2 regions of the Pseudomonas sp. FSO-7 genome follow, and region 1 is predicted to be linked to the other one. Evidence: riboswitches for the same ligand, from Rfam matches in the RefSeq annotation. Region 1 holds a riboswitch; the other holds the start of a gene.

Region 1 (15,897 bases):
CGGCACCACCGAGGGTCTCGACCGCCGCCAGCATGCCGCCCTGGAACTGGTAGTAGTCGTTGGAATCGAGCAGGTCGTGCTCGCGGTTGTCCTGGTTCTGCAACACCGCTTGCACCTGGCTCAAGCGCCGGGAGAACTGATCGCGGGCGGCGGTGCCTTCATCGCTGGCACCGTAGGCGTAGCCGCCCCAGTTCAGGTACACCTCGGCCAGATCCTCGCGGCTCTGCCACAAACGACCGTCGATCGCGCCCTGCACGCCCGCGCCATAGGCCCCGGGCTTGGCACCGAAAATCCGCCAGCCGGCCTGACGTGCCGCAGCATCCGGCTCAAGACCCGAGGCCAGCAAGGCCTCGCGTTCACTGCGCACCTTGGCCGCCAACGGATTCATATCGTCCGGTTCATCGAGGGCGGCGACGGCCTGCACGGCGGCATCGAACAAGCGGATCAGGTTGGCAAAGGCATCCCGGAAGAACCCGGACACGCGCAACGTGACATCGACCCGAGGCCGGTCCAGCAGGCTCAGCGGCAGGATCTCGAAGTCATCGACCCGCTGGCTGCCGGTGGCCCACACCGGACGCACGCCCATCAACGCCATGGCCTGGGCGATGTCGTCGCCGCCGGTGCGCATGGTCGCGGTGCCCCATACCGACAGGCCGAGCTGGCGCAGGTGATCGCCGTGGTCCTGCAGGTGCCGTTCGAGGATCAGGTTCGCCGACTGGAAACCGATGCGCCACGCCGTGGTGGTGGGCAGGTTGCGCACGTCCACCGAGAAAAAATTACGCCCGGTGGGCAGCACGTCCAGGCGCCCACGGCTCGGCGCACCGCTGGGGCCGGCCGGCACGAAGCGCCCGCTCAAGGCATCGAGCAGGCCACGCATTTCCGCCGGACCGCAGGCGTCCAGGCGCGGCGCCACGACGGATCGCAGGTTTTCAATGATGCCGCCCACCCCTTCCCAACCCGGCGCGTCGAGCGGCTCGACCGTGCCGTCCAGGGCCTGTTCGATCAACTCTGCGGCGAACAGCTCCAGGCGCTCGCGGGTATCACCGGCGGTGCGCCAAGGCTCGGCGCTGACCCGGCGCAAGGCCTCGGGACAATCGCCAGACCAGGGCTCGGCCAAGGCACAATCCAGCGGATCGAAACCCAGCCCGAACGCCTTGGCCAGCGCCCTCAACAGACTCGACTGCGCGCCTTTGCCGTCGCCCCGGGGGATGCGCAGCAACGCCAGCAACGTGTCGATGCGCAGCCGCCCGCTGGGCGATTCACCAAAAATGTGCAGGCCGTCGCGGATCTGCGACTCCTTCAAGTCGCACAGGTACGTATCCAGGCGTGGCAGCCAGATCGCGGCGTCAGCATCGCTGTCGAGGCCGGCATCCAATTGCAGCTCGCGGTCGATGTGCGTCTCGCGCACCAGGTTGAGGATGTCCCGTTGCAGTTCCCGGGCACGACGCGGATCGAGCAATTGCGCCTCGTAGTATTCGTCCGCCAATAACTCGAGGTTACGCAGCGGCCCATAGGTTTCGGCCCGGGTCAGCGGCGGCATCAAGTGGTCGATGATCACCGCCTGGGTGCGACGCTTGGCCTGTGCGCCCTCGCCCGGGTCGTTGACGATGAAGGGGTAGATGTTCGGCAGTGGCCCCAGCAGCACGTCCGGCCAGCAGTTTTCCGAGAGCCCGACACCTTTGCCCGGCAGCCATTCGAGGTTGCCGTGCTTGCCGACGTGGATCACCCCGTGGACGCCGTAGGTGTGGCGTAACCAGAAATAAAACGCCAGGTAACCGTGGGGCGGCACCAGGTCCGGGTCGTGGTACACCGCACTCGGGTCGACCTGGTAACCCCGCGCCGGCTGGATGCCGACGAAGGTCAGGCCCAGACGCAGGCCAGCGACCATCAGGCGGCCGTCGCGGCACATCGGGTCCTGCTCGGGCGAGCCCCAGCGCGCCAGTACCGCCTGGCGATTGGCCTCGGGCAGCGCGTCGAACATGGCCTGGTAAGCGTCGAGGGCCAGGCTCTGGTGACACGGACGCGCGTCGAGGCTATCCAGGTCGTTGCTGACGCCACCGAGCAATTGCTGGATCAGCGCAGTGCCGCTCTCAGGCAATTCGGCCGGCAGCGGATAACCTTCGGTTTGCATGGCGCGCAGGATATTCAGCGCCGCCGCCGGGGTATCCAGGCCGACCCCGTTACCGATACGTCCATCCCGGGTCGGGTAGTTGGCGAGGATCAGCGCCACGCGCTTATCTGCGTTGGGCAAGCGCGCCAGGGTGGTCCAGCGTTGGGCCAGTTCTGCGACAAAATCCATGCGTTCGGGCACGGCGCGGTAGCAGACCACGTCGCTCTGGCTGCGCTCGCTGCGCCAGGCCAGGTCCTTGAAACTGATCGGGCGGCTGATGATGCGCCCGTCCAGTTCCGGCAAGGCAATGTGCATCGCCAGGTCCCGTGGCCCCAAGCCCTGCTCGCTGGCACGCCAGCCGGGCTCGTTGTCCTGGGCGCAAATCGCCTGGATCACCGGGATATTGCGGCGAAACGGCCGCAAGTGCGGGGCTTCTGGACTGGATTGAGCGAAGCCGGTGGTGTTGAGGATTACCTCCGCTTCCACTTCGTCCAGCCAGTCCTCTACCAGCGCAAGGCAAGCCGGCTCCTTGAGGCTGGCCACGGCAATCGGCAACGGATTGAGCCCCGCCGCTTGCAGGCGCTGGCAAAACACGTCGACGAACGCGGTGTTTGCCGCTTGCAGGTGGGAGCGATAAAACAGCACCGCCGCCACCGGTTGCCCGGCGCTCCAGTCGGCTTGCCAATCGCCGAGGCTGGCGCTGGTTTTTTCCGGGTGATAGATCGCCGTGCGTGGCAGGGCCCGCGGCTCGGCCCACGGGTAATCGCGGTCGAACCATTGACTGCCGAGGTTGTGAAACAAGTCCAGGGCATTGCCCAGGCCGCCCTGGCGCAAGAACTGCCAGAGCCGGTCGCGGTCCTCGACGGCCACGTTGCTCAAGTCACTGAGTTCCGGGTCCGGGCGATCATCTCCCGGCACCAGGATCAGCTTCACCCCACGCCCGGCCAACTCCATCAGGCGCTCGATGCCGTAGCGCCAATAGCCGATGCCGCCGTGCAGCGACAGCAGGATGACCTTGGCGTGGCGCAGCACGTCTTCGACATACAGATCCACCGAAGCGTGGTTCTGCACCTGCATCGGGTTGGCGAGGCGAAACTGCGGGTAGTCATCCGGCAACTGCCGCGCCGCTTCGGCCAGCAGCGCCAGGCTGGAGTCGCCGCTGCACAGGATCACCAGTTCGGCGGGGGTTTGCCCCAAATCGGCAATGTTGTCATCCGACACGAAACCGCCGGGCTGGGTCCTGAGCAGGTGCATGGCTTAGGCGCTGAGGGCGGCGCGCAACTGCGCTTCGAGCAGCGCGGCATCGAGCGCCTGGCCGATCAGCACCAGACGGGTGACCCGCGCTTCGTCGGCGCCCCACTGGCGGTCAAAATGTTTGTCGAAACGCGTGCCGACACCCTGGATCAACAGGCGCATCGGTTTGTTCGGGATCGCCGCGAAACCCTTGACCCGCAGCACGCCGTGCTGGACCACCAGTTGCGTCAGCGCGTCCAGCAACAGGCTTTCATCGGCCTGGGGCAGTTCGATGGAGATGGAATCGAAGGCGTCATGATCGTGGTCGTCATCGTCACCATCGTGATGATGGTCGTGATGGCTGTGGCGGCCGTCGATGTGCTCTTCGGAACCGGCGCCCAGGCCGATCAACACGTCCAGCGGCAGGCGACCGCTGCTGGCTTCGATGACCTTGACCGCCGGTGGCAGTTCTTCGGCGACTTCCAGGCGCACCTTGGCCAGGTCTTCAGGGCTGATCAGATCAGCCTTGTTGAGGATCACCAGGTCGGCGCTTGCCAATTGGTCGGCGAACAGTTCGTGCAGCGGCGATTCGTGATCCAGGTTCGGGTCGAGTTTGCGCTGGGCATCGACCTGGTCGGGGAAGGCGGCGAAGGTACCGGCGGCCACGGCCGGGCTGTCGACCACGGTGATCACCGCATCGACGGTGCAGGCGCTGCGGATTTCCGGCCATTGGAAAGCCTGGACCAGTGGCTTGGGCAGGGCCAGGCCTGAAGTTTCGATGAGGATGTGGTCGAGGTCGCCACGCCGGGCCACCAGTTCACGCATCACCGGAAAGAATTCCTCCTGCACCGTGCAGCACAGGCAACCGTTGGCCAGTTCATAAACGCGACCGTTGGCTTCTTCTTCGGTGCAACCGATGGCGCACTGCTTGAGGATTTCGCCGTCGATGCCCAGCTCGCCGAACTCGTTGACGATCACGGCGATGCGCCGACCCTGGGCGTTGTCGAGCATGTGCCGCAGCAAGGTGGTCTTACCCGAGCCGAGGAAACCGGTGACGATGGTGACGGGAAGTTTGGCCAGTGTTTTCATCGGATGCCCTTTGGCTAGGTGGCGGGCAAACGGGACGACAACCGCAGGCAAGGCGTGCGCGGAAGATTTCGCCACCGGATCACCCCGCCCGGTTGTAGTGAGAATCTGTCTCGAGGCAGGTCTCCTGGCTGACGGCGGGCCAGTCTTTCGACTGGCAATCGCTGCGCCTTCCCGTGCGCCTTGGATAAAAGGGCATGCACAGTGGCCTTGCAGAAACTTCACCGTTCACAGTTGCGGGGGCAGCCGCGGCTTGGACCGCGTTCCCTTCTTAGCTTCGGCGCATGCCGAAGAACCTCGAAGGCGCAAGGCTACGCAGGGTGTGGGGGCGGGTCAATCTCCGGAGCGTTTTGCGGTGCATGGGCTGCCGTCATCGCGAGCAAGCTCGCTCCCACATTGGTTGCTGGGCGTTCACAGAAATCACGATCACCACAAGTTCCCTGTGGGAGCGAGCTTGCTCGCGATTGGGCGCAATGCGGTGCCAGCCTGCCCCCCTGCCAATTGACGCCCCGCCCCCGTCCATGCTCTCCTGTGCGCCTAGTTTTGGGTGCCCTTCACAGGGTGAAACGGGAAACCGGTGAATCGTGTGCTTTACTCCAAGCCCACGTCAGTCCGGTGCTGCCCCCGCAACGGTAAGCGAGCGAAGCGTCTGAACCACTGTGTCCCTGGACATGGGAAGGTGACGCTTGCAGGCCAGGTTCTGGCCCCTCGCGAGCCCGGAGACCGGCCCATGACTCAAGCATCAACAAACCCGCGGTGGGCGGGCGCTGTTCGAACCTTGGCGGGCTTCGCCCGGGGTCTCATTGCGCTCGCATCCCCCACGGAACAAAAACAGAGGGAAGCGCCATGTCGACCATCAGCAGCACCGCCCGCACCGCCAGCAGCACCACCACCCTGAGCCAACGCCTGAGCGCCGCGATCCTGGCTTCGATCCTGGGCGCGGGGTTGGTCTATTTCGCCGGTTTCTCCCACATCGAAGCGGTGCACAACGCCGCCCACGATACCCGTCACAGCGCCGCCTTTCCGTGCCATTGAGAACCGACGCCATGATCAAGCGTATTGCGCAGACCGCCGGTTTCAGCGGCTTGCTGGCCGCCCTGCTGCTGACCCTGCTGCAAAGTTTCTGGGTATCGCCGCTGATTCTCCAGGCCGAAACCTATGAGAAGGCTCCAACCGCCGAGGTCCACGAACACGCCAACGGCGTTGCGCACACCCACGATGCCGAAGCCTGGGAGCCGGAAGACGGCTGGCAACGCGTACTGTCCACCACCGGCGGCAACCTGGTAGTCGCGGTGGGTTTCGCCCTGATGCTGGCGGGCCTGTACACCTTGCGCGCACCGACTCGCACCGCCCAGGGCCTGCTCTGGGGCCTGGCCGGTTATGCCACCTTTGTCCTGGCACCGACCCTCGGCCTGCCCCCGGAACTGCCCGGCACCGCGGCAGCCGATCTGGCCCAGCGGCAGATGTGGTGGATCGGCACCGCTGCCTCCACAGCGGTGGGCATCGCCCTGATCGCCTTTGGCCGGCATTGGCTGCTCAAACTACTGGGCGTGGCAACGTTGCTGGTGCCCCACGTCATCGGTGCACCGCAGCCCGAAGTCCACTCGATGCTGGCGCCCGAAGCGCTGGAAAGCCAGTTCAAGATCGCCTCGCAGGTGACCAACGTCGCCTTCTGGCTGGCCCTGGGCCTGATCAGCGCCTGGCTGTTTCGCCGTGACGGCCAAGCCCGCCACGACGCATGAGCACCGAGCCGATCCTGGTGATCGGCCTGGGCTGCCAGCGCGGTTGCCCGGCCAGCACGCTGCGAGCCCTGCTCGAACAGACGCTGCTGGCTCACGGCATCGGGCTTCACCAGGTACGGGCCCTGGCCAGTATCGACCTCAAGCGTGACGAGCCCGGGCTGTTGGAACTGGCCGGGCAACTGGGCCTGCCGCTAACCTGCTTCAGTGCCGAACAGTTGGCCGGTTACGCGCAACGGCTCAGTCACCGCTCCGAGATCGCTTTCGAGCGAACCGGTTGCTACGGCATCGCCGAAAGCACCGCCCTGGCCTTGGCCGACCAATTGGGCACGACGCCCGCAACGCTGCTGATTCCCCGCCAGAGAGGCCCCATGAGCACATTGGCATTGGCGGTCGTGGCGTAAATCCCGATAATCGACGCCCAGGATCATGAGCGATCTTCATCTGGACGACGCTCACCCACCTTCCACAGGAGCCGGTCATGACCGTGTACTTCATCGGCGCCGGCCCCGGCGACCCGGACCTCATCACGGTCAAAGGCCAGCGACTGATCCGCCAGTGCGCGGTGATCATCTACGCCGGCTCGCTGGTGCCAGCCGCCGTGCTTGAGGGCCACTGTGCCGAACAGGTGATCAACAGTGCCGAGCTGCATCTGGAACAAATCATCGAATTGATCAGGAGCGCCCACCTCAAGGGCCAGGATGTGGCCCGGGTGCACTCGGGCGACCCGAGCCTGTACGGCGCCATCGGCGAGCAGATTCGTTGCCTGCGGGAACTGGACATCCCTTTCGAAATCATCCCGGGCGTGACCGCGACCTCAGCCTGCGCCGCCCTGCTGGGCGCCGAACTGACCTTGCCGGACATCTCCCAGAGCCTGATCCTCACCCGTTACGCCGACAAAAGCCCGATGCCCGCTGGGGAAGAACTCAGCAGCCTGGCGCAGCACGGGGCAACCATGGCGATTCACTTGGGGGTCAATCACCTGGAAAAGATCGTCGACGAGCTGCTGCCCCACTACGGCGCCGACTGCCCGATTGCGGTGATCCACCGGGCGACCTGGCCGGATCAGGATTGGGTGATGGGGACGCTGGAGGATATCGCGGCAAAGGTGCACGCCAAGGGCTTTCGCCGCACGGCGCTGATTCTGGTGGGGCGTGTGCTGGGTAATGAGGTGTTCAGCGAATCGTCGCTGTACCGCGCCGGGCATGCGCATCTCTACCGGCCCTGACTCGCTAGAGAATCCACCGGGATCCCCCTGTGGAAGCGAGCTTGCTCGCGATGACGGCGGCACAGTCAACATCATCGCAGGCTGACCCACCGCTATCGCGAGCAAGCTCGCTCCCACAGGGGCGGCGGGTGTCCACCGATTACGAGCCGATCACTGCAGCTTTTGTGGCGAGGGAGCTTGCTCCCGCTGGACCGCGAAGCGGTCCCCAGGCAACCACGCATCCCTCACGGAGAACGCGTCGGCTGCCTTGCGATTGCTGCGCAATCGAGCGGGAGCAAGCTCCCTCGCCACAGTGTTTTGTTCGCAGCGCACGCCTATCAGTAGTAAGCGTTTTCTTTCTGCGTGTGGTCGGTCACGTCGCGCACGCCCTTGAGCTCAGGAATACGCTCGAGCAAGGTGCGTTCGATGCCTTCCTTCAAGGTCACGTCAGCCTGGCCGCAGCCCTGGCAGCCGCCGCCGAACTGGAGCACGGCGATGCCGTCTTCCACCACGTCGATCAGCGAAACCTGGCCGCCGTGGCTGGCGAGCCCCGGGTTGATCTCGGTTTGCAGGTAGTAATTGATGCGCTCGTTGACCGGACTGTCGGCATTGACCATCGGCACCTTGGCGTTCGGCGCCTTGATGGTCAGTTGGCCGCCCATGCGGTCGGTGGCGTAGTCGACCACCGCATCGTCCAGGAAGGCTTCGCTGAACGAGTCGATGTACGCGGTGAAGCTCTTGAGCCCCAGCGCGGTGTCTTCGGGTTTTTCTTCCCCCGGCTTGCAGTAGGCAATGCACGTCTCTGCGTACTGGGTGCCGGGCTGGGTGATGAAGATGCGGATCCCGATACCCGGGGTGTTCTGCTTGGACAGCAGGTCGGCCAGGTAATCGTGGGCGGCATCGGTAATGGTAATGGCGGTCATGGAAACTCCTCGCAGGCTTGTCGGCAGTTTACGCCAATCATCGCGCCGGACAAAGTCCTAGTATTTTTGTCAGGAAAGAGCCCGGCGGCACGGGGTTTGCCGCCGGACAGGCCGATCAGAGGTTCTGGTAGCGATTCATGTCCAGCACACCGCTTTCCACGGGCTCCGTCTCCTGGATGTACTGGCTCAGGTCATGGAAGTAGTACCAGAACTGCGGATGGCTGCGGCGAATCCCCCAGCGCTCGACAATCCGCTCGAACGCCGGCCCATCCTGGGCGCCTTGCATGGCCTCGACGAACGCTGGCACTTGCCCGGCCGGAATGTTGAACATGAAGTTCGGATAGCTGCTGAGCACGCCCGGGTAGACCGTCAGCGTGTCCAGCCCCGGCTGGTAGCGCCGCTCCTCGCCCAGCAGGAACGCGACGTTGCTGTGAGCACGGTTGCGCAACAGGCTGTAGATCTCTCGGTGACCGCTGGCGGTTTCGATGCGCAGCAGGGTCGCTTCCGGCAGTTGGTCGATCACCTTGAGCCCCGCCGCCGGGCGCGACACCAGCTGACTGAGGGCCTGCTCGGCGTTTTGCAGCGTCGGGTCGATATTCGGGCGCGAGCAGTAGGCGCCGTCGCAACGGTTGATCGGATCGGGGCGCGCGTTCAACTCGCCATAACGGGCCAGCAATTGCTGGGCGAAATCACCCTTGGGGTCGCGTTCGTCAAGCTTGAGGGCGGTCGGCTTGTCATCGTCGATGGCTTCGTAATCGAGCCACATCTTGAATTTGCCGCCGGCCTGGTACCAGTCGTCGAGGTAGCCCTCCCGGGAGTCTGCCGGCATCAGGCGCAGGAAGTTCTGCTCCGCACCGTTACGGATCAAATCGAAATACAGCCGGGTCTGGGCCTGGTGGGAGACGTTGCCGAACACGTCGAAATTCACCGCCAACTGATAATAGGTACGCTCCAGCAGCGGGAAGTCGAACAGCCACATTGTCTGCGGCACCTCGCCGATCAGCCCCTTGGTGACCGAAGCGCTGTCGAAGTGCCGGAAAATGCTCAGCAGCGCATTGTCGTTGCCGGCCCACAGCGTCGACCAGCTCGGTGCCGGCAGCTCGGCATAGTTGTCGCGGCGCAAGGCTTCGTACGCGTTGCGCTTGTCCCGGTAGTCGAGCCACAGGCTGAGGACGCTGCCCACGTCGTCGTTCTGCCCCGGCATCGCCAGCAGCGGCGTGGCCTGGCCGCGGTAGTTCGGGTCAGTGATGTACAGGTCGTGTTCGGGGTCCTGGAACAGCGCCCAGAAATTGTCGCGGATCACGTCGGTAGCAATCTGGCCCCGGCACACCGGTCCGCGAATGAACGTACGCACGAAATATTCGGCGTTATCGAGCATGAATTGGTAGCGGGCCTGGGCCGGAATCGCTTCGAAAGTGGAAAACGGGTTGGCCCGGCGCTCCGGGCCATAGCCCGGCAACGCGGTGACTTGCCACTTGCCGCTGTAGAACAGGCTCTTGATCCGCGCCATCTTAGCAGCGCTCAAGCCGTAGGTGATGTGGGTCTTGTGCACGATCACCCCTTGCACCGGCCAGAGCCGATAATAGACGCGGGTGCCGGGATCGTCGTTCGGGCGGCGGGTGTTGATCAGGTCGATGGGCTGGCCGGTGGGTGTGCGCGAACGCACCCACTGGAAGAAATGCCCCGGCTCGCCGCCCTTGAAATAGATGTGCGCCAGGAACCAATGCTCGAACAACCAGCGGCCCACCAGGCTTTCCCGGGCGCCCGGGGCATTGAGCAGGTTCTCCCATTGCACCACCTGCAAGGCTTCGGCGGCGCTTGGGGCCAGGGCCTGTTGATCGATCGACGCGCCTGCGGCCAGCCAGCGCTGCAGGGTCTGGTATTGCTGGTCGGTCAGGCCGGTGACGGCCAGGGGCATGCCTTCCTTGGGATGGCTGCCTGCGTATTCGTCGAATTGACCCGGCATCGGACAGCTATTGTCCCGGTTGAGCCCGAGCACGATGTCTTCCGGCAGCTTGGCGTTGGGCTGCAGCGGCGTACGGTGGCCCAACTCCAGCATGCGCGCCATCAGGGCAGCCTGGCTGCCCTGGGCGTCGAGCACTGAATAGAAACCCTTGCGCTGCCAGGCGCGCGGGCCGGAGGCGTCATAGAACAAGCGGGTCGGATCGGCCGCCTGGCGCCGCTCGCCGTCATACACCGACAGCTTGCTCGCGCCCCGTGCCGCCCCTTCGCCGCTGCCCAGGTTCAACTGGCAGGCGGAGTCGTAGCAGGCATGACAGGCCACGCATTTTTCCGTGAAGATCGGCTGGATGTCGCGGGTATAGGAGATCGCCGGAACGGGATTCCCGGCAGCTGCGCTAAAAGACAACGACAGCAACAGACTGCCGAATAAGACGCGGTACGGCATGTCTCGGGTCCCTAAGAGATAATCCGGCGATTCTACCGGGCCAGCATCGCCTTGCAAACATGAGCGATATTCATGCAAAAGCCATCATGATCAAATCCTGCACAGGTTTGCTATCATCCCGGCCTTCGTAATGGCCTTTTTTCCAGGTAGTCCTATGTCCGATCGCAGCGCTCGCCTTTATCTTCTCCAGCAAGCCCTCAAGGAACGCATCCTGATCCTCGACGGCGGCATGGGCACGATGATCCAGAGCTACAAGCTGGAAGAACAGGACTACCGTGGCAAGCGTTTCGCCGACTGGCCGAGCGACGTCAAGGGCAACAACGATTTGCTGGTGCTCAGCCGTCCCGACGTGATCGGTGCCATTGAAAAAGCCTACCTGGATGCCGGCGCCGACATCCTGGAAACCAACACCTTCAACGCCACCCAGGTGTCCCAGGCCGACTACGGCATGCAGGGCCTGGCCTACGAGCTGAACCTGGAAGGCGCGCGCCTGGCCCGCCAGGTGGCCGACGCCAAGACCCTGGAGACCCCGGACAAGCCGCGCTTCGTCGCCGGCGTGCTCGGCCCGACCAGCCGCACCTGCTCGCTGTCGCCGGACGTGAACAACCCCGGCTACCGCAACGTGACCTTCGACGAACTGGTGGAGAACTACACCGAGGCTACCAAGGGCCTGATCGAAGGCGGCGCCGACCTGATCCTGATCGAGACCATCTTCGACACGCTGAACGCCAAGGCGGCGATCTTTGCCGTGCAAGGGGTCTACGAAGAACTGGGCGTCGAACTGCCGATCATGATCTCCGGCACCATCACCGACGCCTCCGGCCGCACCCTCTCCGGCCAGACCACCGAAGCCTTCTGGAACTCGGTGGCCCACGCCAAGCCGATCTCCGTCGGCCTGAACTGCGCCCTCGGCGCCAGCGAACTGCGCCCCTACCTGGAAGAGCTATCGAACAAGGCCAGCACCCACGTCTCGGCCCACCCCAACGCCGGCCTGCCCAACGAATTCGGCGAATACGACGAACTGCCGGCCGAGACGGCCAAGGTCATCGAAGAGTTTGCCCAGAGCGGCTTCCTGAACATTGTCGGCGGCTGCTGCGGCACCACCCCGGCGCACATCGAAGCCATCGCCAAGGCCGTGGCCGGCTATGCGCCGCGGCAGATTCCGGAAATTCCCCGGGCTTGCCGCCTGTCCGGTCTGGAACCGTTCACCATCGATCGCAGCTCGCTGTTCGTCAACGTCGGCGAGCGGACCAACATCACCGGTTCCGCCAAGTTCGCCCGGCTGATCCGTGAAGACAACTACACCGAAGCGTTGGAAGTGGCCCTGCAACAGGTCGAGGCCGGCGCCCAGGTGATCGACATCAACATGGACGAGGGCATGCTCGATTCGAAGAAGGCCATGGTGACCTTCCTCAATCTGATTGCCGGCGAACCGGACATTTCCCGGGTGCCGATCATGATCGACTCCTCCAAGTGGGAAGTGATCGAAGCCGGCCTCAAGTGCATCCAGGGCAAAGGCATCGTCAACTCCATCAGCATGAAGGAAGGCGTCGAGCAGTTCATCCACCACGCCAAGTTGTGCAAGCGCTACGGCGCCGCCGTGGTGGTGATGGCGTTCGACGAAGCCGGCCAGGCCGACACCGAGGCGCGCAAGAAGGAAATCTGCAAGCGCTCCTACGACATCCTGGTCAATGAAGTCGGCTTCCCGCCGGAAGACATCATCTTCGACCCGAACATCTTCGCCGTCGCCACGGGTATCGAAGAGCACAACAACTATGCCGTGGACTTCATCAACGCCTGCGCCTACATCCGTGACGAACTGCCGTACGCGCTGACCTCCGGCGGCGTGTCCAACGTGTCGTTCTCGTTCCGCGGCAACAACCCGGTGCGCGAAGCGATCCACTCGGTGTTCCTGCTGTATGCGATCCGCGCGGGCCTGACCATGGGCATCGTCAACGCCGGCCAACTGGAGATCTACGACCAGATCCCGGTGGAACTGCGCGATGCCGTGGAAGACGTGATCCTCAACCGCACCCCCGAAGGCACCGACGCCCTGCTCGCCATCGCCGACAAGTACAAGGGCGACGGCAGCGTCAAGGAAGCGGAAACCGAGGAATGGCGCGGCTGGGAGGTGAACAAGCGCCTGGAGCACGCGCTGGTCAAGGGCATCACCACCCACATCGTCGAAGACACCGAAGAATCGCGGCTGTCGTTCGCCCGGCCGATCGAGGTCATCGAAGGCCCGCTGATGGCCGGCATGAACATCGTCGGCGACCTGTTTGGCGCCGGCAAAATGTTCCTGCCCCAAGTGGTCAAGTCCGCCCGGGTGATGAAACAGGCCGTGGCCCACCTGATCCCGTTCATCGAGGCGGAAAAAGGCGATAAGCCGGAGGCCAAGGGCAAGATCCTGATGGCCACGGTCAAGGGCGACGTCCATGACATCGGCAAGAACATCGTCGGCGTGGTGCTCGGTTGCAACGGCTATGACATCGTCGACCTGGGCGTGATGGTGCCGGCGGAGAAAATCCTGCAGGTGGCCAAGGAGCAGAAGTGCGACATCATCGGCCTGTCCGGCCTGATCACCCCGTCCCTGGATGAGATGGTGCATGTGGCGCGGGAGATGCAGCGCCAGGACTTCCATCTGCCGTTGATGATCGGTGGCGCCACCACCTCCAAGGCCCACACGGCGGTGAAGATCGAGCCCAAGTACAGCAACGACGCGGTGATCTACGTCACCGACGCCTCCCGTGCCGTGGGCGTGGCGACCCAGTTGCTGTCCAAGGAACTCAAGCCGGCGTTCGTCGAGAAAACCCGCCAGGACTACATCGACGTACGCGAGCGCACGGCCAACCGCAGCGCCCGCACCGAACGCCTGAGCTACCCCGCCGCCGTGGCCAAGAAGCCACAGTTCGACTGGAGCAGCTACCAACCGGTCAAGCCGACGTTCACCGGCGCCAAGGTGCTGGACAATATCGACCTGAACGTCCTGGCCGAATACATCGACTGGACCCCGTTCTTCATCTCCTGGGACCTGGCCGGCAAATACCCGCGCATCCTCACCGACGAAGTGGTCGGCGAAGCCGCCACCGCGCTGTACGCCGATGCCCGGGCGATGCTGCGCAAGCTGATCGACGAGAAACTCATCAGCGCCCGCGCCGTGTTCGGCTTCTGGCCGGCCAACCAGGTGCATGACGACGATCTGGAAGTCTACGGCGACGACGGCAAGCCACTGGCGCGCCTGCATCACCTGCGCCAGCAGATCATCAAGACCGACGGCAAGCCGAACTTTTCCCTGGCCGACTTCGTCGCGCCAAAGGACAGCGGCGTGACCGACTACGTCGGCGGCTTCATCACCACTGCCGGCATCGGCGCCGAAGAAGTCGCCAAGGCCTACCAGGAGGCCGGCGACGACTACAACTCGATCATGGTCAAGGCCCTGGCCGACCGCCTGGCCGAAGCCTGCGCCGAGTGGCTGCACCAACAGGTGCGCAAGGAGCATTGGGGTTACGCCCAGGACGAGAGCCTGGACAACGAGGCGCTGATCAAGGAGCAGTACACCGGCATCCGCCCTGCCCCCGGCTACCCGGCCTGCCCGGACCACACCGAGAAGGCCACCTTGTTCCGTCTGCTCGACCCCGAGGCCAGCGAACTGAAGGCCGGGCGCAGCGGTGTGTTCCTCACCGAACACTACGCCATGTTCCCGGCGGCAGCGGTCAGCGGCTGGTATTTCGCCCATCCCCAGGCGCAATACTTCGCCGTGGGCAAGATCGACAAGGACCAGGTCCAGAGCTACACCGCGCGCAAGGGCCAGGACTTGAGCGTGACTGAGCGCTGGCTGGCGCCGAACCTGGGTTACGACAACTAAGCGCTCTTCGCCGTAAAAAGATCGCAGCCTGCGGCAGCGCCTACAGAATTTGTGTATTCCTGTAGGCGCTGCCGCAGGCTGCGATCTTTTGTCTATGCTTGTCCCAAACACATGGCAGACGAGGGATTTATGGACGATCCAGTCGACAACAAGCCGCCGACCCTGTGGCAGATGATGCACAGCGTGCTGGCCGCCGCTTTCGGCGTACAAAGCGGCAAGAACCGCGCCCGGGACTTCACCCACGGCAAGCCGAGTCACTTCGTGATCTTGGGGATCGCGTTCACGGTGATCTTCGCGTTGACGCTGTTTGGCATCGTCAAGCTGGTGGTGCATCTGGCGGGGCTATAACACTCACCAGAACAACACATAACCCTGTGGGAGCGAGCTTGCTCGCGATAGCGATGTATCAGCCGACATCAATCCGACTGAGACACCGCCATCGCGAGCGAGCTCGCTCCCACAGGTTTTTTATCGCCAGGGATAACCGTTTATTGGTGACTGACCCAGAACACCGCTGTACCCACCACCAGGATAATCAGGAACAAAATGGCCCAGGCATCAACAGTACTGTCGCTTTTCCTTGCTTTGGTCGGATTGCTCATTGCATCGCCTCTTGTCGGTTTTGTAGGTGATTGCATAGGGACTCGACCACAGTTAAGACGATGATTGCCCGCACGACAAATGTGGGTTAGGCAATAATCAATCTCATTAGTCGATTTGGTTCTTTACATATACTCAAACATCACTTTTGCGCATAACTCAAAACAGGTATCTTGCACCGGCTCCCCTAGGAGTGCGCGGCCGTGCGCGCAGAATTGCCGAGGCAGAACCCGATTCCAGCGAGCCAACATGCAGCTGTTTCTGATCGGCCCAAGCCTGAGACCGAGACTTATATGTACGTATATGACGAGTACGATCAGCGAATCATCGAGGACCGCGTCAAGCAGTTCCGTGATCAGACCCGACGCTACCTGGCAGGCGAGCTGAGCGAAGAAGAATTCCGCCCTCTGCGCTTGCAGAATGGCCTGTATATCCAGCGCTTCGCGCCGATGCTGCGCGTGGCTGTGCCTTATGGCCAGCTGACGTCGCGCCAGGTGCGCAAGCTGGCGCAAATTGCCCGTGACTATGACAAGGGCTATGCCCACATCAGTACCCGACAGAACGTCCAGTACAACTGGCCGGCCCTGGAAGATGTGCCCGAGATCCTGGCCGAGCTGGCCACCGTGCAGATGCACGCGATCCAGACCAGCGGCAACTGCCTGCGCAACGTCACCACCGACCAGTTCGCCGGTGTCGCGGCCGACGAGTTGATCGACCCGCGGCCGTG
Region 2 (15,897 bases), 2.5 Mb from region 1:
GGCATTGAGGCGTTGTTCAATGCGATCGGCAAAACCGCCAAACGCCACCAGCGGATGCCAACGCCGGGGCTCGCCCAACAGCGCATCCAGCGCCACCGCGGCGGCACTGAGCAACGCCACACTCATGGGCTCACTCCCCAACGGTTTTCATACAGCAGTTCATTGAGCGGACGCGGTTGCGCCCACCCTTCCAGGGCGAGCATCGGCGCCGGGTAAAAACCCTCGACCGGGCCCAGGCAGAGGATCGCCAGCGGCTTGGCCCCGGCGGGCAGGCCCAGCAGGTCAGCCAGGGCCTGGGGTTCGAACAATGACACCCAGCCCATCCCCAGCCCTTCAACGCGGGAGGCCAGCCACAGGTTCTGGATCGCGCAGGACAGCGAGGCCAGGTCCATTTCCGGCAAGGTCCGACGGCCGAAGATATGCCGCTCGCGATCCTCCATCAACGCCGCCACCAGCACTTCGGCACAGTCATCGATGCCTTCGACCTTGAGCGTCATGAACTCATCGCTGCGCTCGCCCAGGGCCTCGGCGGTGCGAATGCGCTCCTGCTCCACCAGTTCGCGGATCTGTCCACGCAAGGCGCGGTCGCTGATGCGGATGAATCGCCACGGTTGCATCAGGCCGACGCTGGGGGCCTGGTGCGCGGCTTCCAGCAGACGACGCAGCAAGGCCGGTTCCACCGTACCGCCGCTGAAATGGCGCATGTCGCGGCGCTCGGCGATGGCGCGGTAGACCGCTTCGCGTTCGGCCTGGCTAAAGGCGTTGTCGGTCATGGCCGCTTCGCGAGCAAGCTCGCTCCCACATTGGCAGGTGTTGTACTTGAGCCCACACGATCCCCTGTGGGAGCGAGCTTGCTCGCGATAGCGGCCTCAAGGTCAGGTGCAAACAACGCGGCAATCGCCCTCGGATTGGACGGAAAATAAAAGTGCACATAGGAAGCCGTCATCCGCCCCTGCCGGAAAACCGCCTCCGCCCCTCGCCCGCCATTTGGGCTATGGCCACGGGCAATCGGTTCAAGCTCGGTGCGGGTCAGGGAGTGATGATAGGTGTGCCCGCGCAGGTTGCCTTCCGGCAAATCCACCGACTGCAGCGCCAGGGCCGCCAGGCGCTTTTGCATCTGCGCATCGCCGGCCAGCAAACCCAGCAGTTCGGCGCGCACGCCGTCGACATCGGTCAAGGAATCGAGCAGATACAACATGCCGCCGCATTCGGCGAGCAACGGTTTATTGGCTGCGCGGTGGGCACGGATCGCGGCCAGCATCGGGGTATTGCGGGCCAGCGCAATGTGGTGCAGCTCCGGATAACCGCCAGGCAGATAAAGGCTGTCCGCGTCGGGCAGTTCGCTGTCATGAATCGGTGAAAAGAAGCTCAACTGCGCGCCCATGGCCCGCAGCAGATCAAGGCTGGCGCCATAGGTGAAAGCAAACGCTTCGTCGCGGGCCACGGCGATGCGTACCCCGGCGAGCCACGGCTCAACAGCGATCGCCTCGGGCACGGCGAATGCCACCGCCGGTGGCAGCGCGACTTCGCAACTGCTGGCCAGGGCCTCGGCCGCCGCGTCGAGGCGCAGGTCGAGGTCGTTCAATTCACTGGCCTGGACCAACCCGAGATGACGGCTGGGCAATTCGATGCCGGTTTCCCGGGACAGCGCGCCGTACCAACGCAGGCCTTCGGTCAGGCTGCCTTCGAGCAATTGCGCGTGGCGCAGGGTGCCGACCCGGTTGGCCAAGACCCCGGCGAACGGCAGGTCCGGTTGATAACGCGCCAGGCCCAGGGCCAGCGCGCCGAAGGTCTGGGCCATGGCCGTGCCATCGATCACCGCCAGCACCGGCACGCCAAAATGCCGCGCCAGGTCGGCGCTGGACGGGGTGCCGTCGAACAGCCCCATCACCCCTTCGATCAGGATCAGGTCCGCTTCGGCGGCGGCTTCCCACAACAGCCGACGGCTTTCCTGCTCGCCGACCATCCACATGTCCAATTGATAGACCGGCGCGCCGCTGGCCCGCTCCAGGATCATCGGGTCGAGAAAGTCCGGGCCGCACTTGAAGACGCGCACCTTGCGTCCCTGGTTGCGATGCAAACGAGCCAGGGCGGCGGTGACGGTGGTCTTGCCTTGCCCCGAGGCCGGAGCGGCGATCAGCACTGCCGGGCAGTGGCGAGCATCACTCACAGCTCGACGCCTTTCTGCGCCTTGATACCGGCCTGGAACGCGTGCTTGATCATGCCCATTTCCGTGACGGTATCGGCCAGCTCGATCATCTCCGGCTTGGCGCCACGCCCGGTCACCACCACATGCTGCATCGGTGGGCGGGCTTGCAGATCGCTCAACACCTGATCGAGGTCGAGGTAACCGTGCTTGAGGGCGATGTTCAATTCGTCGAGCACCACCAGGCCGATGGACGGATCGCTGAGCAACTGGCGCGATACGGCCCAGGCGGCTTCGGCGGCGGCGATGTCGCGCTGGCGGTCCTGGGTTTCCCAGGTGAAACCTTCGCCCATGACATGAAAGCGCACCTGCTCCGGGAAACGGCGGAAAAACAGCTCTTCACCGGTGCTGTTGCGGCCCTTGATGAACTGCACCACGCCGCATTGCATGCCGTGGCCCAAGGACCGTGCGAGCATGCCAAACGCCGAGCTGCTCTTGCCCTTGCCGTTGCCGGTCAGCACCAGCAGCAGACCGCACTCGTTCGGCGAGTTGGCAATGCGCTCGTCGATCACGGCTTTCTTGCGCAGCATGCGCGCCAGGTGGCGTTCGTCGCGATCAGACGTATCAGTGCTGAGGGAGTCAGTCATGGGAGCTCTCCGTTGAGATTGGATAACGGCGGGCGGGCAGAAAAAAGACGGCAACAAGCCTGGCATCGCCCACCGTGATGCCGTTGGATGAATCAGGCCGGTCTCCGGGCTCATGAGCGGCGTGGTGCCTGACTGTGCGCCTTCCCATGTCGGCGACACAGTGGCTTAAGCACAGCATTGACTCATTTACCGTTGCGGGGGCAGCGCCGGGTTCGTGTGCACTCACCGGCTTCCCTGTTTCACTCTGTCGAACACCGTCACAGAGCACCTGAAACAAGCGGCGAAGGTTAGAGGGTTGGGGGTGGAGCGTCAATTAAAGCCGCCTGTCGGGGCGCCCTTTGGCGCCGATCAATAAAATGACGCCAATCTTGTGTGATCCTGCGACAAGTGATATCAAAGCGACATTACGACCCAATATCACAAGAGCAAGAGGGCAAATCATGCAAGGCATGCTCATCAGCAATCCAAAACTGGAATTCCTGCGCCCGATGCTGGAACGCTGGTTTGATTGCATCGACCGCTACAACGCGGTGCGCGGCGATAACGACACGCCCTATTGGTTCGATGAAAGAGCCAACCTCAGCTTGTTGTCGGCCGCCGCCTGGATGGCCGAGATGGTCACGCTGCAGAACGCGCCGACCCGCAAGCAGAATGAAGAAGGCGAACGCAACGTCAGCGCCGACCTGTTCATCGCCAGCACCGAGGAACGCGCCTTTATCCAGGCCACCCAACGCTGGCCCAAGGTCACCAACCTGAACCTGACCCAACCGCTACTGGAAGCCACCAGCGATGCCAAGCGCATCAGCTACGCCAGCGACCTGAAGCTGGGCTGCCTGTTCGTCGCGCCACAAAAAGCCCAGCAAAGCGCCACGCCCGAAGAACTGCAGGACATGATCGACGATCTGCAGAAGGAAAACACCTGCGCCGTGGCCTGGTACTTCCCTTACGCCTATCGCAAGTTGCGCAACGAAGCCGGGCAGTACCACCCTGGCATCGCGGTACTGTTCAAGCAGGCCCACGGCTGATTCCTTCGGCAAGGAACTGTGGGAGCGAGCAAGCTCGCTCCCACATTGGATTTTCAGCAGATATAACATCCATAGACACCACAGGGATGCCTGACTGACTGGCATCCCCACAGTTGAACCATCACACGTCTACGCTCCTCTATGAATAACTACATGCATTCATAGGGAAGCCAGCATGCTCAAGCCACCCCATCTTTTGATCGTCGCCCTTGCCGCCGGACTCGTCGCTTGTGGCGAGTCTTCCACGCTGCAAGTGTCCGATGGCACCGGTCCTGCGCCAAAACTGCCTGAACCGAACAAGACCCTGATCCCCACCGTCAACATCGCCGAAGCCATCGGCTGGCCGCAAGGCGCCAAGCCAACCCCGGCCCAGGGCCTGCAAGTGGACGCGTTCGCCGAAGGGCTGGACCATCCGCGCTGGCTTTACGTGTTGCCCAATGGCGATGTGCTGGTGGCCGAAACCAACGCCCCGCCCAAGCCAGATGACAGCAAGGGCATCCGTGGCTGGGTGATGAAAAAAGTCATGGGCCGCGCCGGTGCCGGGGTGCCCAGCCCCAATCGCATCACATTGTTGCGCGACGCCAATCACGACGGCATCGCCGAAACCCGCACGGTGTTCCTGGAAAATCTCAACTCGCCATTCGGCATGACGCTGGTCGGCAATGACTTGTACGTGGCCGATACCGACCGGCTGATCCGCTTCCCCTACAAGGACGGCGATACGCAAATCAAGGCCCAGCCGACCAAGGTCGTCGACCTGCCTGGGGGCACGCTCAACCATCACTGGACCAAGAACGTGATTGCCAGCCGTGACGGCAGCAAGCTGTACGTCACCACCGGCTCGAACAGCAACGTCGCGGAAAATGGCATGGAGGCCGAAGAAGGTCGCGCCGCCATCTGGGAAGTGGACCGCGCCAGCGGCAATCACCGGATCTTCGCCTCAGGCCTGCGCAACCCCAACGGCCTGGCGTGGGAACCGCGCAGCGGCGCGCTCTGGACAGCGGTCAACGAACGGGATGAGATCGGCAGCGACCTGGTGCCGGACTACATCACATCGGTCAAGGACGGCGCCTTCTATGGCTGGCCCTATAGCTATTACGGGCAGAACGTCGATGCCCGGGTCGAACCACAGAACCCGGCCCTGGTGGCCAAGGCCATCGCACCGGACTACGCTGTCGGCCCCCACACCGCCTCACTGGGCCTGACCTTCGCCGAAGGCAGCGCCTTGCCTGCACCGTTTACCGAAGGGGCTTTCATCGGTCAGCACGGTTCCTGGAACCGTAAGCCCCACAGTGGTTACAAAGTGATTTTCGTACCGTTCAACGGCGGCAAACCGGTGGGGCAACCGGTGGATGTGCTGACCGGCTTCCTGAACGCCGACGAAAAAGCCCAGGGCCGGCCAGTGGGCGTGGTGATCGACAAGCAGGGGGGATTGCTGGTGGCTGATGATGTCGGGAACAAGATTTGGCGGGTGTCGGCTAAATGACCATCGCTAAAGACGTGTGATGGCCCCCTGTGGCGAGGGAGCTTGCTCCCGCTGGGGCGCGCAGCGGCCCCCTGCTTTTGGCGGTTGCTGCGCAACCGAGCGGGAGCAAGCTCCCTCGCCACAAAGAGCCTCTCCAGCAGAATCGATCTTCTTAACCGTTAGGGATTACGCGCCAGATGCTCCGGCTGTAGCACACGCTTGGCGCCCAGATAGGCCTTCTGCCAATAAGCCTTGGACAGGCTGTCGAGCTTGACCGTGCCACCCGTGGCCGGCGCGTGGACGAAGCGCCCCTCGCCGACATAGATCCCGGCGTGGCTGACCTGAGAACCGCCGTTAGTGGCGAAGAAAACCAGGTCACCGCTCTGCAACGCATCCTTACCCACTTCAGGCGCCCGCATGCTGATCATTTCCCGCGTGGAACGTGGCAGGGCAATACCGGCAGCGTCGCGGTACACATAACCGATCAAGCCACTGCAGTCGAAGCCCGAATCCGGCGTGTTGCCGCCCCAGCGGTATGGCGTACCCACCAGACCCAACGCCCGGAAGAGTACATCTTCGGCGGCCTGGGCAAAGGGTTGCGAGGGTGCAAAGACCACCGGGGCCCGCACGACAGGCGCTGGCGGTGGGGTACGGCTGGCGCACGCACTGAGCAGTGCGGCGAGGAAGATGAGCGCGAGGCGGGCCGACGTCGACATATGCAGAACAATCCTGATCTGGATGCGGCTTTTCTGCCGTGGGCATGAAAACAAATCCGCCTGCGTAATACGCAGGCGGATTGCCATCAATCAATGATCAAGGATTCTAGCGACTATATGGCAAACTTCAAGTAAGACTTTAAGTTTGCCTTACAAACTGTGTGCTTACTTGCGAGCAGTGACCACAGTCGGGGCCATGGCGAGGGCGCGCTTGGCTTCGATGAAGGTCTTGCTCCAGTAGCTGTCGCCCAGGCTGTCGATCCGCACGCCACCGCTGCGGCGGCTGCTGGAATGGATGAACTGGTTGTCGCCCAGGTAGATACCGGCATGGCTGACGCGACCGCGACGACCGTTGGTGCTGAAGAACAGCAGGTCACCGGGCTCCAACTGGTTGCGTGCTACCAGAGGGGCGTTCACGTTGATCATTTCGCGAGTGGAACGCGGCAGGCTCATGCCGGCCTCTTCGCGGAACAGATAACCGATGAAACCGCTGCAATCGAAGCCGGCTTCAGAGGTACCGCCAAAACGGTAGCGGGTACCGATCAACGACATGCCACGTTCCAGGATGCTGTCAGCCAGCACTGGAAGCTGGTAAGGCTTGCTGCCGGCGAAGGCCGCGAGCTCTTTGTCGGAGGCCATTTCTTCCTGGAACGCAACGGAGGAAGACTGGGCAGTAACGGAATTCTGGACCTGTGGTTGGGGCGCTTGCTGGGACACTGGAGAGTGGGCAGCGCAACCGAACAACAGGGTAACGAGTGCGAGAGGCACGAGGGGTGCGAAGCGATTTAGCATGGGCACGACCGTGGCTGAAGTAGTAAAGATGGCGAGACTATGCCTTCTATCAACCTCATTTGCAAATTCAATCGATGCAAATGTGACTTCTCGGTTTTACGTTTACATCTAAGCGCTTAAGCCCATTTTGAACGTCACGTGGCCTGCCGCCCAGCAGGGCCGCGGGTTTCACCGTGTCCAAGGCAGGCCATGAGCCATCACCTACAACGGTTCTACCAGCCCAAAGTTTCTTTCAAAAAAGGAATAGTCAGCTTGCGCTGGGCCTGGAGCGAGGCTTGGTCGAGGCGTTCGAGCAGCTCGAACAATGCGCTCATGCTGCGGGTGCCACGGGTGAGGATGAAATGCCCGACTTCGTCGGTCAGGTGCAGGCCACGGCGGGAAGCGCGCAGCTGCAAGGCACGGAGTTTGTCTTCGTCGGACAGCGGGCGCATCTGGAAAATCAGTGCCAGGGTGAGTCGGGACTTGAGGTCCGCCAGCTTCACCGGCAGCTCCCGAGGCGACGTCGAGGCGGCGATCAGCAAGCGCCGACCACTGTCGCGCAACCGATTGAACAGATGAAACAGCGCTTCTTCCCAGTCAGCCTTGCCGGCCACGGCCTGGAGATCGTCCAGGCACACCAGTTCGTACTGTTCGAGGTTGTCGAGGATTTCAACGCCGCGATCGAGCAACTCGGCCAATGGCAGGTACACAGCCGGTTCGCCCAATTGCTCGAACCGCAGGCACGCGGCCTGCAACAGGTGCGTGCGCCCTACCCCATCCTTGCCCCACAGATAGATCAGGCTTTCGGTCCAGCCGGCGTCGGCTTCGCAAAGCCGCTCGACATAGCCGAGTGCAGCGGCATTGGCGCCTGGGTAGTAATTGATAAAGGTGGCGTCATCACGCAGACGCACACCTAGGGGCAGCTGAATCGGTTTCATGCTGACTGAACAGTTCCTCGGGAACCGTTAGTGGCCTCTGTGTAAAGTGCGCAAAGTTTATACCCGTGACGCGGACCGCACAATGCGCCGGACCACGAGCAAAATCAAAGGTTTGCAGCGGTAAGGGCGCGGAGCGTCAGTTTCCCTGACACCCCGCTGGCCATTCGTCCTACAAATCAGGGTCTTCGGCGCCGCTATAGATGTCCGAATCCTTGTACAGATCGTGCATATGTCGCACCAGCACCATGATCACCGCCGCCACCGGCAGCGCCAGCAGGATGCCGGTGAAGCCGAACAACTCGCCACCGGCCAGGATCGCAAAGATCACCGCCACCGGATGCAGGCCAATCCGATCACCCACCAACAGTGGTGTCAGCACCATGCCCTCCAGGGCCTGCCCGACCATGAAGACCGCCACGATGCCGACCATCGGGTACAAGTCGCCGCCGAACTGGAACAAACCGGCGATCAACGCCGCCCCGATACCAATCACAAAACCCATGTATGGCACGATGGCCGCCAGCCCGGCGATCAAGCCGATCAACAGCCCCAGCTCCAGCCCTACCAGCATCAGCCCTGCCGCATAGATGAAGCCCAAGGCCACCATCACCAGCAGTTGCCCGCGCACGAACGCCCCCAGCACTTCGTGGCATTCAGCGGTCAAGGTCATGATGCGTTCTTCCCGGTGCCGCGGCAGCAGGCTACGGATCTTGGCCATCATCAGGTCCCAGTCTCGCAGCAGATAGAAAGCCACCACCGGTATCAGCACCAGGTTCGCCAGCCAGCCGATCAACGCCAGGCCCGAGGCCGTGGCCTGGCTCAATACCACCCCGACAATGTCGGTGGTCTGGCCCATGTGCTCGCTGATGGCGGCCTTGACCTTGTCGAACTTCCAGAAACCGTCGGCCAAGCCCAATTTCGACTGCACCCACGGCATCGCGCTGTGCTGCAACCAATCGAGCATCTGCGGCGCCAATTCGTACAGGCGCACCAGTTGTTTGGCGAGCATCGGTATCAGCACCAGCAACAGGGCGCTCACAATCAGTGTAAACAACGCAAACACCGTCACCACGCCCCAGGTCCGCGACAGGCCGAGTTTTTCCAGGCGATCCACCACCGGGTCGAACAGATAGGCCAACAACAGCGCAACCAGGAACGGCGTGAGGATCGGATGCAGCAAATAGATAAGGGCGAACAGCAGGGCAACCCCACCCAACCAGAACCAACGCCGCGTATCGCCCATGAACCACTCCTAGCTATATAAAGAAAGACAACCTACCAGCGGAACCGCAAATTGGCGGCCGGTGCTGGCGCAGGTGCTGCAACCGGGGCCGAGCCATCGGCAACGGGCGGCGCCACCGGTACCGGCGCGATGGCCTCGCCGGCTGGAATCTCCTGCAGTTTTGCCAGGGCCAACTGCGCCTTCAATTGGTCGGCGCTGCCGTTGACCCGATAGACGATCCGGTCCCCTTCAACCCGCTGCAACTGTCCAGCGAACGGTTCGAGCAAACGCCCCAGCGCCGCGTAGCGCTCCAGGTTCATGCCCTGCACTTCCAGCAGTTGTTCTGTGGCCACCCCCGGCTTGGCGACGAAGCGCGGCGCCAGGCGCTGGCTCACCGCGAGCATGACCGCATCGGCCAGGGCTCCAGGATCAGCGCCCTGGGCAGTGCCCTGCTCACGCTGGTCCCCCAGCCACAGGCGCCAGGTGCCGCGCCACTGACCGCCTTCTTCCTTGGCATGGACCGCCAGCAAGGCGTCCGTCGCATAGCGCTCCGACGCATCGCGCAAAGACGCCGGGTCGCTGCCTTCCAGGTTCGGTGCGGTGGCGACGATCTGTTCGCTCAAGTCCGCCAGCGGCAGGTGCAATGCCAGGCCCCGATGCTGCGCGGCACGCCGCAGCGGCGTGGCGCTGGCCTGGCCGTCGCCCACCAGGCTGGAGCCCTCGGCCGAGTCATTCAGCCACCAGCCCAGGATCGATGGCCGGTTCGCGCTCCACAGCGACAAACCTGCCGAGCGCAATGCCCGATCGGTGCTCGCCGGGTCGAAGTCCACCTTGAGGCTTTCCGGCGGGCCGGCGTCGTAGCCATATTGAAGAATGATCTGTTGCGGGTCCTGGCGGATGGCCGCCAACCCGGGGTTCTGGGCCGCCTTGGCATCGCCGGTCAGGCGCAGCACCAGCGTATCCAGGGCGCGCAGCGTCGCCTGGTTGCGCTCCTCCGGCGTCTGGCTGGTGACCGGTTCGAGCACTTGATAGAGGCCATTGACGGTTTCGGCATGGCTCGCCAGGCTGATCAGCGACAAGCAGCCCACGGACAAGAATTTCAACAAACGCATGGAAGATTCCCGGACATAACGGCTGGAACAGGCCGTGTGAAGAAGATTGAGCATGGCTGAGACCACAGCACCCGGCAAAACATTCACACACCCGGTGGAAGTTTCGCACGGTCATCACCATAACCGGTTACCGCTACACCTTATACAGAGGCGTTGCGCAGTACCAATATAAGAAATATCGGTTTTTTTCCGCGGATATGTCCCTGCCCGTCGGCGCGAGGATGGCCGCTGCCCCTCAAGCCTGATAAAATCGCGCGCCTTCGCAGACCGGCAACGGCCGGGCCCCCGGAATAATTCGTACAACGGTTATTCAATGGCCCTGGCGGTCGGTCGTTACCCAGAAATCCCCCCTAAAGGCCTGGATCATGAGCAAGCAACCCTCCCTGAGCTACAAGGACGCCGGTGTAGACATCGACGCCGGTGAAGCATTGGTCGAACGCATCAAGAGCGTCGCCAAGCGCACTGCGCGCCCGGAAGTCATGGGCGGCCTGGGCGGTTTCGGCGCCCTCTGCGAGATCCCGGCCGGCTACAAGCAACCGGTCCTGGTCTCGGGCACCGACGGCGTCGGCACCAAGCTGCGCCTGGCCCTGAACCTGAACAAGCACGACAGCATCGGCATCGACCTGGTGGCCATGTGCGTGAACGACCTGGTGGTGTGCGGTGCCGAGCCGCTGTTCTTCCTTGACTACTACGCCACCGGCAAACTGAACGTCGACACCGCCGCCCAGGTCGTGACCGGCATCGGTGCCGGCTGCGAACTGTCCGGCTGCTCCCTGGTCGGCGGCGAAACCGCTGAAATGCCAGGCATGTACGAAGGCGAAGACTATGACCTGGCCGGCTTCTGCGTCGGCGTCGTGGAGAAAGCCGAAATCATCGACGGTTCGAAAGTCGCTGCCGGCGATGCCCTGCTCGCCCTGCCATCCTCCGGCCCACACTCCAACGGCTACTCGCTGATCCGCAAGATCATCGAAGTCTCGGGTGCCGACATTGAAAACACCCAGCTCGACGGCAAGCCACTGGCCGACCTGCTGATGGCCCCGACCCGCATCTACGTCAAGCCGCTGCTCAAGCTGATCAAGGACACCGGCGCCGTCAAGGCCATGGCCCACATCACCGGTGGTGGCCTGCTGGACAACATCCCGCGCGTGCTGCCAAAAGGCGCCCAGGCCGTGGTCGACGTGGCGAGCTGGACCCGCCCGGCCGTGTTCGACTGGCTGCAAGAGAAAGGCAATGTCGATGAAACCGAAATGCACCGCGTGCTGAACTGCGGCGTGGGCATGGTCATCTGCGTGGCCCAGGAGCACGTCGAGACCGCCTTGAACGTGCTGCGTGAAGCCGGCGAGCAGCCTTGGGTCATCGGCCAGATCGCCACCGCCGCCGAAGGCGCTGCCCAGGTCGAGCTGAAAAACCTTAAGGCGCACTGATGTCCGCGACCTGTGATGTCGTGGTGCTGCTGTCCGGCACCGGCAGCAACTTGCAGGCTCTGATCGACAGCACACGGACCGGCGACAGCCCGGTCCGTATCCGCGCAGTGATTTCCAACCGCGCCGATGCCTACGGCCTGCAACGTGCCAGGGACGCGGGGATCGACACCCGCGTCCTCGATCACAAGGCGTTCGAGGGCCGCGAAGCCTTCGACGCCGCACTGATCGAACAGATCGACACCTTCAATCCACAACTGGTCGTACTCGCTGGCTTCATGCGCATCCTCAGCGCTGGCTTCGTGCGTCACTACCAGGGCCGCCTGTTCAATATCCATCCCTCGCTGCTGCCCAAATACAAAGGGTTACACACTCACCAGCGCGCGCTGGAGGCCGGAGACACGGAGCACGGCTGCTCCGTGCACTTTGTCACCGAGGAACTCGATGGCGGACCACTGGTCGTACAGGCAGTAATACCGGTAGAGTTGCACGACACGCCGCAAAGCCTGGCGCAAAGGGTTCACGCCCGCGAGCACCAGATCTACCCGATGGCCGTGCGTTGGTTTGCCGAAGGAAGGCTGACCCTCGACGATCGCGGTGCCTCACTGGACGGCCAGTTGCTCGCCGCCAGCGGCCATTTGATTCGATATTAGGAGATTTTATGCGTCGCGCCCTGCTCTTCGCTTGCGCTCTGCTTGCCTTGCCCCTGGCACAGGCCGCAGAACTTCAACCGTTCTCCGCCAGCTACACCGCCGACTGGAAACAGTTGCCCATGAGCGGCACCGCCGAGCGCAACCTGACCAAGGAGGCCAACGGCACCTGGAAGCTGAGCTTCAAGGCTTCGATGATGATCGCCAGCCTGACCGAAGAAAGCACCCTGACCCTGGACAAGGACACCCTGCTGCCGCAGTCCTACCACTTCGAACGGGGTGGCCTGGGCAAGGCCAAGAAGGCCGACCTGGACTTCGACTGGAACACCAAGATGGTCACCGGCACCGATCGCGGCGATGCGGTCAAACTGCCGCTCAACCGTGGCATGGTCGATAAATCCACTTACCAGTTGGCCCTGCAGCACGACGTGGCGGCCGGCAAGAAAAGCATGAGCTATCAGGTCGTCGATGACGGCGAAGTCGATACCTATGACTTCCGCGTGCTGGGCTCGGAAAAGGTCGACACCAAGGCCGGACAGATCGATGCGATCAAGGTCGAGCGTGTGCGCGACCCGACACAAAGCAAGCGCATCACCGTGCTCTGGTTCGCCAAGGACTGGGATTACCTGCTGGTACGTCTGCAACAGGTCGAGACCGACGGCAAGGAGTACAACATCATGCTCCAGGACGGCACGGTCAACGGCAAGGCTGTGAAAGGCAGCTGATCAACGCCGATAACAAGAAGCCCCGCACATGCGGGGCTTTTTTGTTGCCCGAGTTTCAAACCCACCACCTATCGCCTGTGGGAGCGAGCTTGCTCGCGATGACGGCTTCACAGTCAACATCACCACCAACTGATACACCGCTATCGCGAGCAAGCTCGCTCCCACAGGGGGGTTTCGCTTTTACTCAAGGATTGCCGCTGCAACATGAAAACTTCTTCATGAACGCCACCTGCGACCGAATGCCGCGCACTGCCTGGCCTGCAGAATTGTTGCGCTTTGCATGAAAACTTCTTAACGAACCGAGGCATTTACTTAGCACGCTATCCAAATCTATAACAAAGTCCTGCACACGCCTTGCTGCAGATAACAGAGATTGGAGCTTGCAAGATGACTGTGAAAGTAACTGAACGCGACGACGCCCATATGTCCCACGAAGGCATTGCCGCTGGCATCCGGATTTGGGACGTGCATCAACAGGATCTACTGGTGGGCATGTTCCACTCCGAAACGGACGCCCACAGCTACAAGGCTGAGCTGGAGCGCGAGGAAAGGTTGCGCTCGCGTGAGATGGCGGAATCGTAAGAATTGGCGATGAAAATCCTGTGAGAGCGAGCTTGCTCGCGATAGCGGTCTATCAGTGGCAAAGATGCTGACTGATACGACGCCATCGCGAGCAAGCTCGCTCCCACAGGCTTTGTGTTTCAGCTCAATGGCATTGCACCGCGCTTACCACATCAAATCATCAGGAATCTGATACGCCGCGTACGGATCATCGGCATCCACTTCTTCAGTCTGAGTGTTGAGCTGGACGATGCGCTTGGGGTCGCGTTCCTGGATCTTCAGGGCTGCCTCGCGCGGGATCACTTCGTAGCCGCCGGCGTGGTGGACGATCGCCAGGGAGCCACTGCTCAACTTGTTGCGCATCAGCGTATTGACCGAGATGCGCTTGACCTTCTTGTCGTCGACGAAGTTGTAATAGTCCTCGGTGGTCAGCTTCGGCAGACGCGAGACTTCGATCAATTGCTTGATCTGTGCGGCCCGGGCCTTCTGCTCGACCTTTTCCTGCTGCTGCCGGTTGAGTTCCTGGTCGCGCTTGACCTTTTCGGCCATGGCTTCCTGGGCGGCACGCTGCTGGGAATCATCCAGTTCGATCTGGCCTTTATGGGCCAGGCGTTGCTGCTTCTGTTTCTCTTTGCCGACCTGCTTGGCCTGCTTTTGGTTGACCAGCCCTGCTTTGAGCAACTGGTCGCGAAGGGAAAGGCTCATGGTGCTTACTCACTTAGGCAACGGCCTCAGCCACAGCTGGGCAAATTCTTTTCCTGACGTTTGGCTTCGCCCCACAAGGCGTCCAACTCTTCGAGGGTGCAATCTTCCATGGGACGGTGGGTGTCGCGCAATGCCTGTTCGATAAATCGGAACCGCCGCTCGAATTTCCCGTTGGCGTCGCGCAGCGCGGTTTCCGGATCGACCTTGAGGTGGCGCGCCAGGTTCACCACGCTGAACAGCAGATCGCCGATCTCGTCGCTGATGGCCACCGGATCGTTGTCGGCCATGGCTTCGAGCACTTCGTCCAGTTCCTCGCGGACTTTATCGAGCACCGGCAAAGGCCCTGGCCAGTCGAAACCGACCTGGCCGGCACGCTTCTGCAGCTTCGCCGAGCGAGACAATGCCGGCAGCGCCCCCGGTACATCGTCGAGCAGCGACAATTGCTCGGGCGCCGAGGCTTTCTCGGCCCGTTCCTCAGCCTTGATTTCTTCCCAGCGCTGCTTGACCTGTTCTTCGCTCAGGCGCGGGATATCCACGGGCGCATACAGGTCACCGGTAGGAAATACATGAGGATGGCGGCGGATCAGCTTGCGGGTGATGCTGTCGACCACGCCGGCGAATTCAAAGCGGTTTTCTTCCCGAGCCAACTGGCTGTAATACACCACCTGGAACAACAGGTCGCCCAACTCACCCTGGAGGTGATCGAAATCGCCGCGCTCGATCGCATCGGCCACTTCGTAGGCTTCTTCAAGCGTATGAGGCACGATGGTGGCGTAGGTTTGCTTGATGTCCCACGGACAGCCGTACTGCGGGTCCCGCAGGCGGTTCATCAGGTGGAGCAGGTCTTCAAGGCTGTACATCAATCCATCCCATCATAAAAATCCCTGTGGGAGCGAGCTTGCTCGCGATGGCGGCGAATCAGCCAGTATTTTGGTGGCTGACAAACCGCTATCGCGAGCAAGCTCGCTCCCACATTTTTGGACTGCGCTTAACCTGGCGTCCGGTTACGCCGGGTCTCGATGATGTTCGGCAACTGAGAAATACGCCCCAGCAACCGCCCCAGCGCATCCAGCCCCGGAATCTCGATGGTCAGGGACATCAGCGCGGTGTTGTCTTCCTTGTTCGAACGGGTGTTGACCGCCAGCACGTTGATCCGCTCGTTCAGCAACACCTGGGACACGTCACGCAGCAGACCGGATCGGTCGTAGGCGCGGATGACGATGTCCACCGGGTAAGTGAGCACCGGCACCGGGCCCCAGCTGACCTGGATGATCCGCTCCGGCTCGCGCCCGGCCAGTTGCAGCACCGAGGCACAGTCCTGGCGGTGGATGCTCACGCCGCGGCCCTGGGTGATGTAGCCGACGATCGCATCCCCCGGCAATGGCTGGCAGCAGCCGGCCATCTGGGTCATCAGGTTGCCCACGCCCTGGATCTGGATATCGCCGCGCTTGCCCGGCTTGTAGCCGGTGGCCTTGCGTGGGATCAGCTCCAGTTGCTCGTTGCCACGCTCCGGCTCCACCAGTTGCTGAGCCAGATTGACCAACTGCGCCAGACGCAGATCGCCGGCACCGAGGGCGGCAAACATGTCCTCGGCGGTTTTCATGTTGGCTTTTTCGGCCAGCTTGTCGAAATCCACCTGCGGCAGGCCCAGGCGACCGAGTTCACGCTCGAGCAAGGTCTTGCCGGCGGCGACATTCTGGTCGCGGGCCTGCAATTTGAACCAGTGGACGATTTTCGCCCGCGCCCGGGATGTGGTGATGTAACCCAGGTTCGGGTTCAGCCAGTCGCGGCTC

What was found. A riboswitch is a leader RNA that binds a small molecule or an ion and turns the genes downstream of it on or off. The one in region 1 is predicted to bind cobalamin.
Region 2: linked by a shared signal. The riboswitch ahead of cobO (cob(I)yrinic acid a,c-diamide adenosyltransferase) and the one ahead of cobW (cobalamin biosynthesis protein CobW) in region 1 are both predicted to bind cobalamin.

The regions. Positions count from the first base shown of each region.
Region 1 covers NZ_CM184193.1:2,469,009-2,484,905, reverse strand. Annotated here, with positions in the region: gene cobN (cobaltochelatase subunit CobN) at 1-3,364, opposite strand, end outside; gene cobW (cobalamin biosynthesis protein CobW) at 3,368-4,432, opposite strand; cobalamin riboswitch at 4,530-4,744, opposite strand; cobalamin riboswitch at 4,958-5,175, shown strand; gene AC515T_RS10960 (CbtB domain-containing protein) at 5,276-5,464, shown strand; gene AC515T_RS10955 (CbtA family protein) at 5,476-6,171, shown strand; gene AC515T_RS10950 (cobalamin biosynthesis protein) at 6,168-6,572, shown strand; gene cobM (precorrin-4 C(11)-methyltransferase) at 6,650-7,396, shown strand; gene nfuA (Fe-S biogenesis protein NfuA) at 7,714-8,298, opposite strand; gene AC515T_RS10935 (fatty acid cis/trans isomerase) at 8,414-10,705, opposite strand; gene metH (methionine synthase) at 10,860-14,570, shown strand; gene AC515T_RS10925 (DUF2970 domain-containing protein) at 14,700-14,918, shown strand; gene AC515T_RS10920 (nitrite/sulfite reductase) at 15,464-15,897, shown strand, end outside.
Region 2 covers NZ_CM184193.1:4,925,009-4,940,905, forward strand. Annotated here, with positions in the region: gene cbiB (adenosylcobinamide-phosphate synthase CbiB) at 1-126, opposite strand, end outside; gene bluB (5,6-dimethylbenzimidazole synthase) at 123-773, opposite strand; gene AC515T_RS21500 (cobyrinic acid a,c-diamide synthase CobB) at 770-2,170, opposite strand; gene cobO (cob(I)yrinic acid a,c-diamide adenosyltransferase) at 2,167-2,793, opposite strand; cobalamin riboswitch at 2,872-3,080, opposite strand; gene AC515T_RS21510 (hypothetical protein) at 3,234-3,818, shown strand; gene AC515T_RS21515 (PQQ-dependent sugar dehydrogenase) at 3,994-5,304, shown strand; gene AC515T_RS21520 (C40 family peptidase) at 5,463-5,999, opposite strand; gene AC515T_RS21525 (C40 family peptidase) at 6,165-6,791, opposite strand; gene hda (DnaA regulatory inactivator Hda) at 7,004-7,708, opposite strand; gene AC515T_RS21535 (AI-2E family transporter) at 7,878-8,951, opposite strand; gene AC515T_RS21540 (DUF2066 domain-containing protein) at 8,984-10,042, opposite strand; gene purM (phosphoribosylformylglycinamidine cyclo-ligase) at 10,408-11,466, shown strand; gene purN (phosphoribosylglycinamide formyltransferase) at 11,466-12,116, shown strand; gene AC515T_RS21555 (DUF3108 domain-containing protein) at 12,125-12,838, shown strand; gene AC515T_RS21560 (hypothetical protein) at 13,226-13,420, shown strand; gene AC515T_RS21565 (DUF2058 domain-containing protein) at 13,565-14,104, opposite strand; gene mazG (nucleoside triphosphate pyrophosphohydrolase) at 14,131-14,964, opposite strand; gene relA (GTP diphosphokinase) at 15,093-15,897, opposite strand, start outside.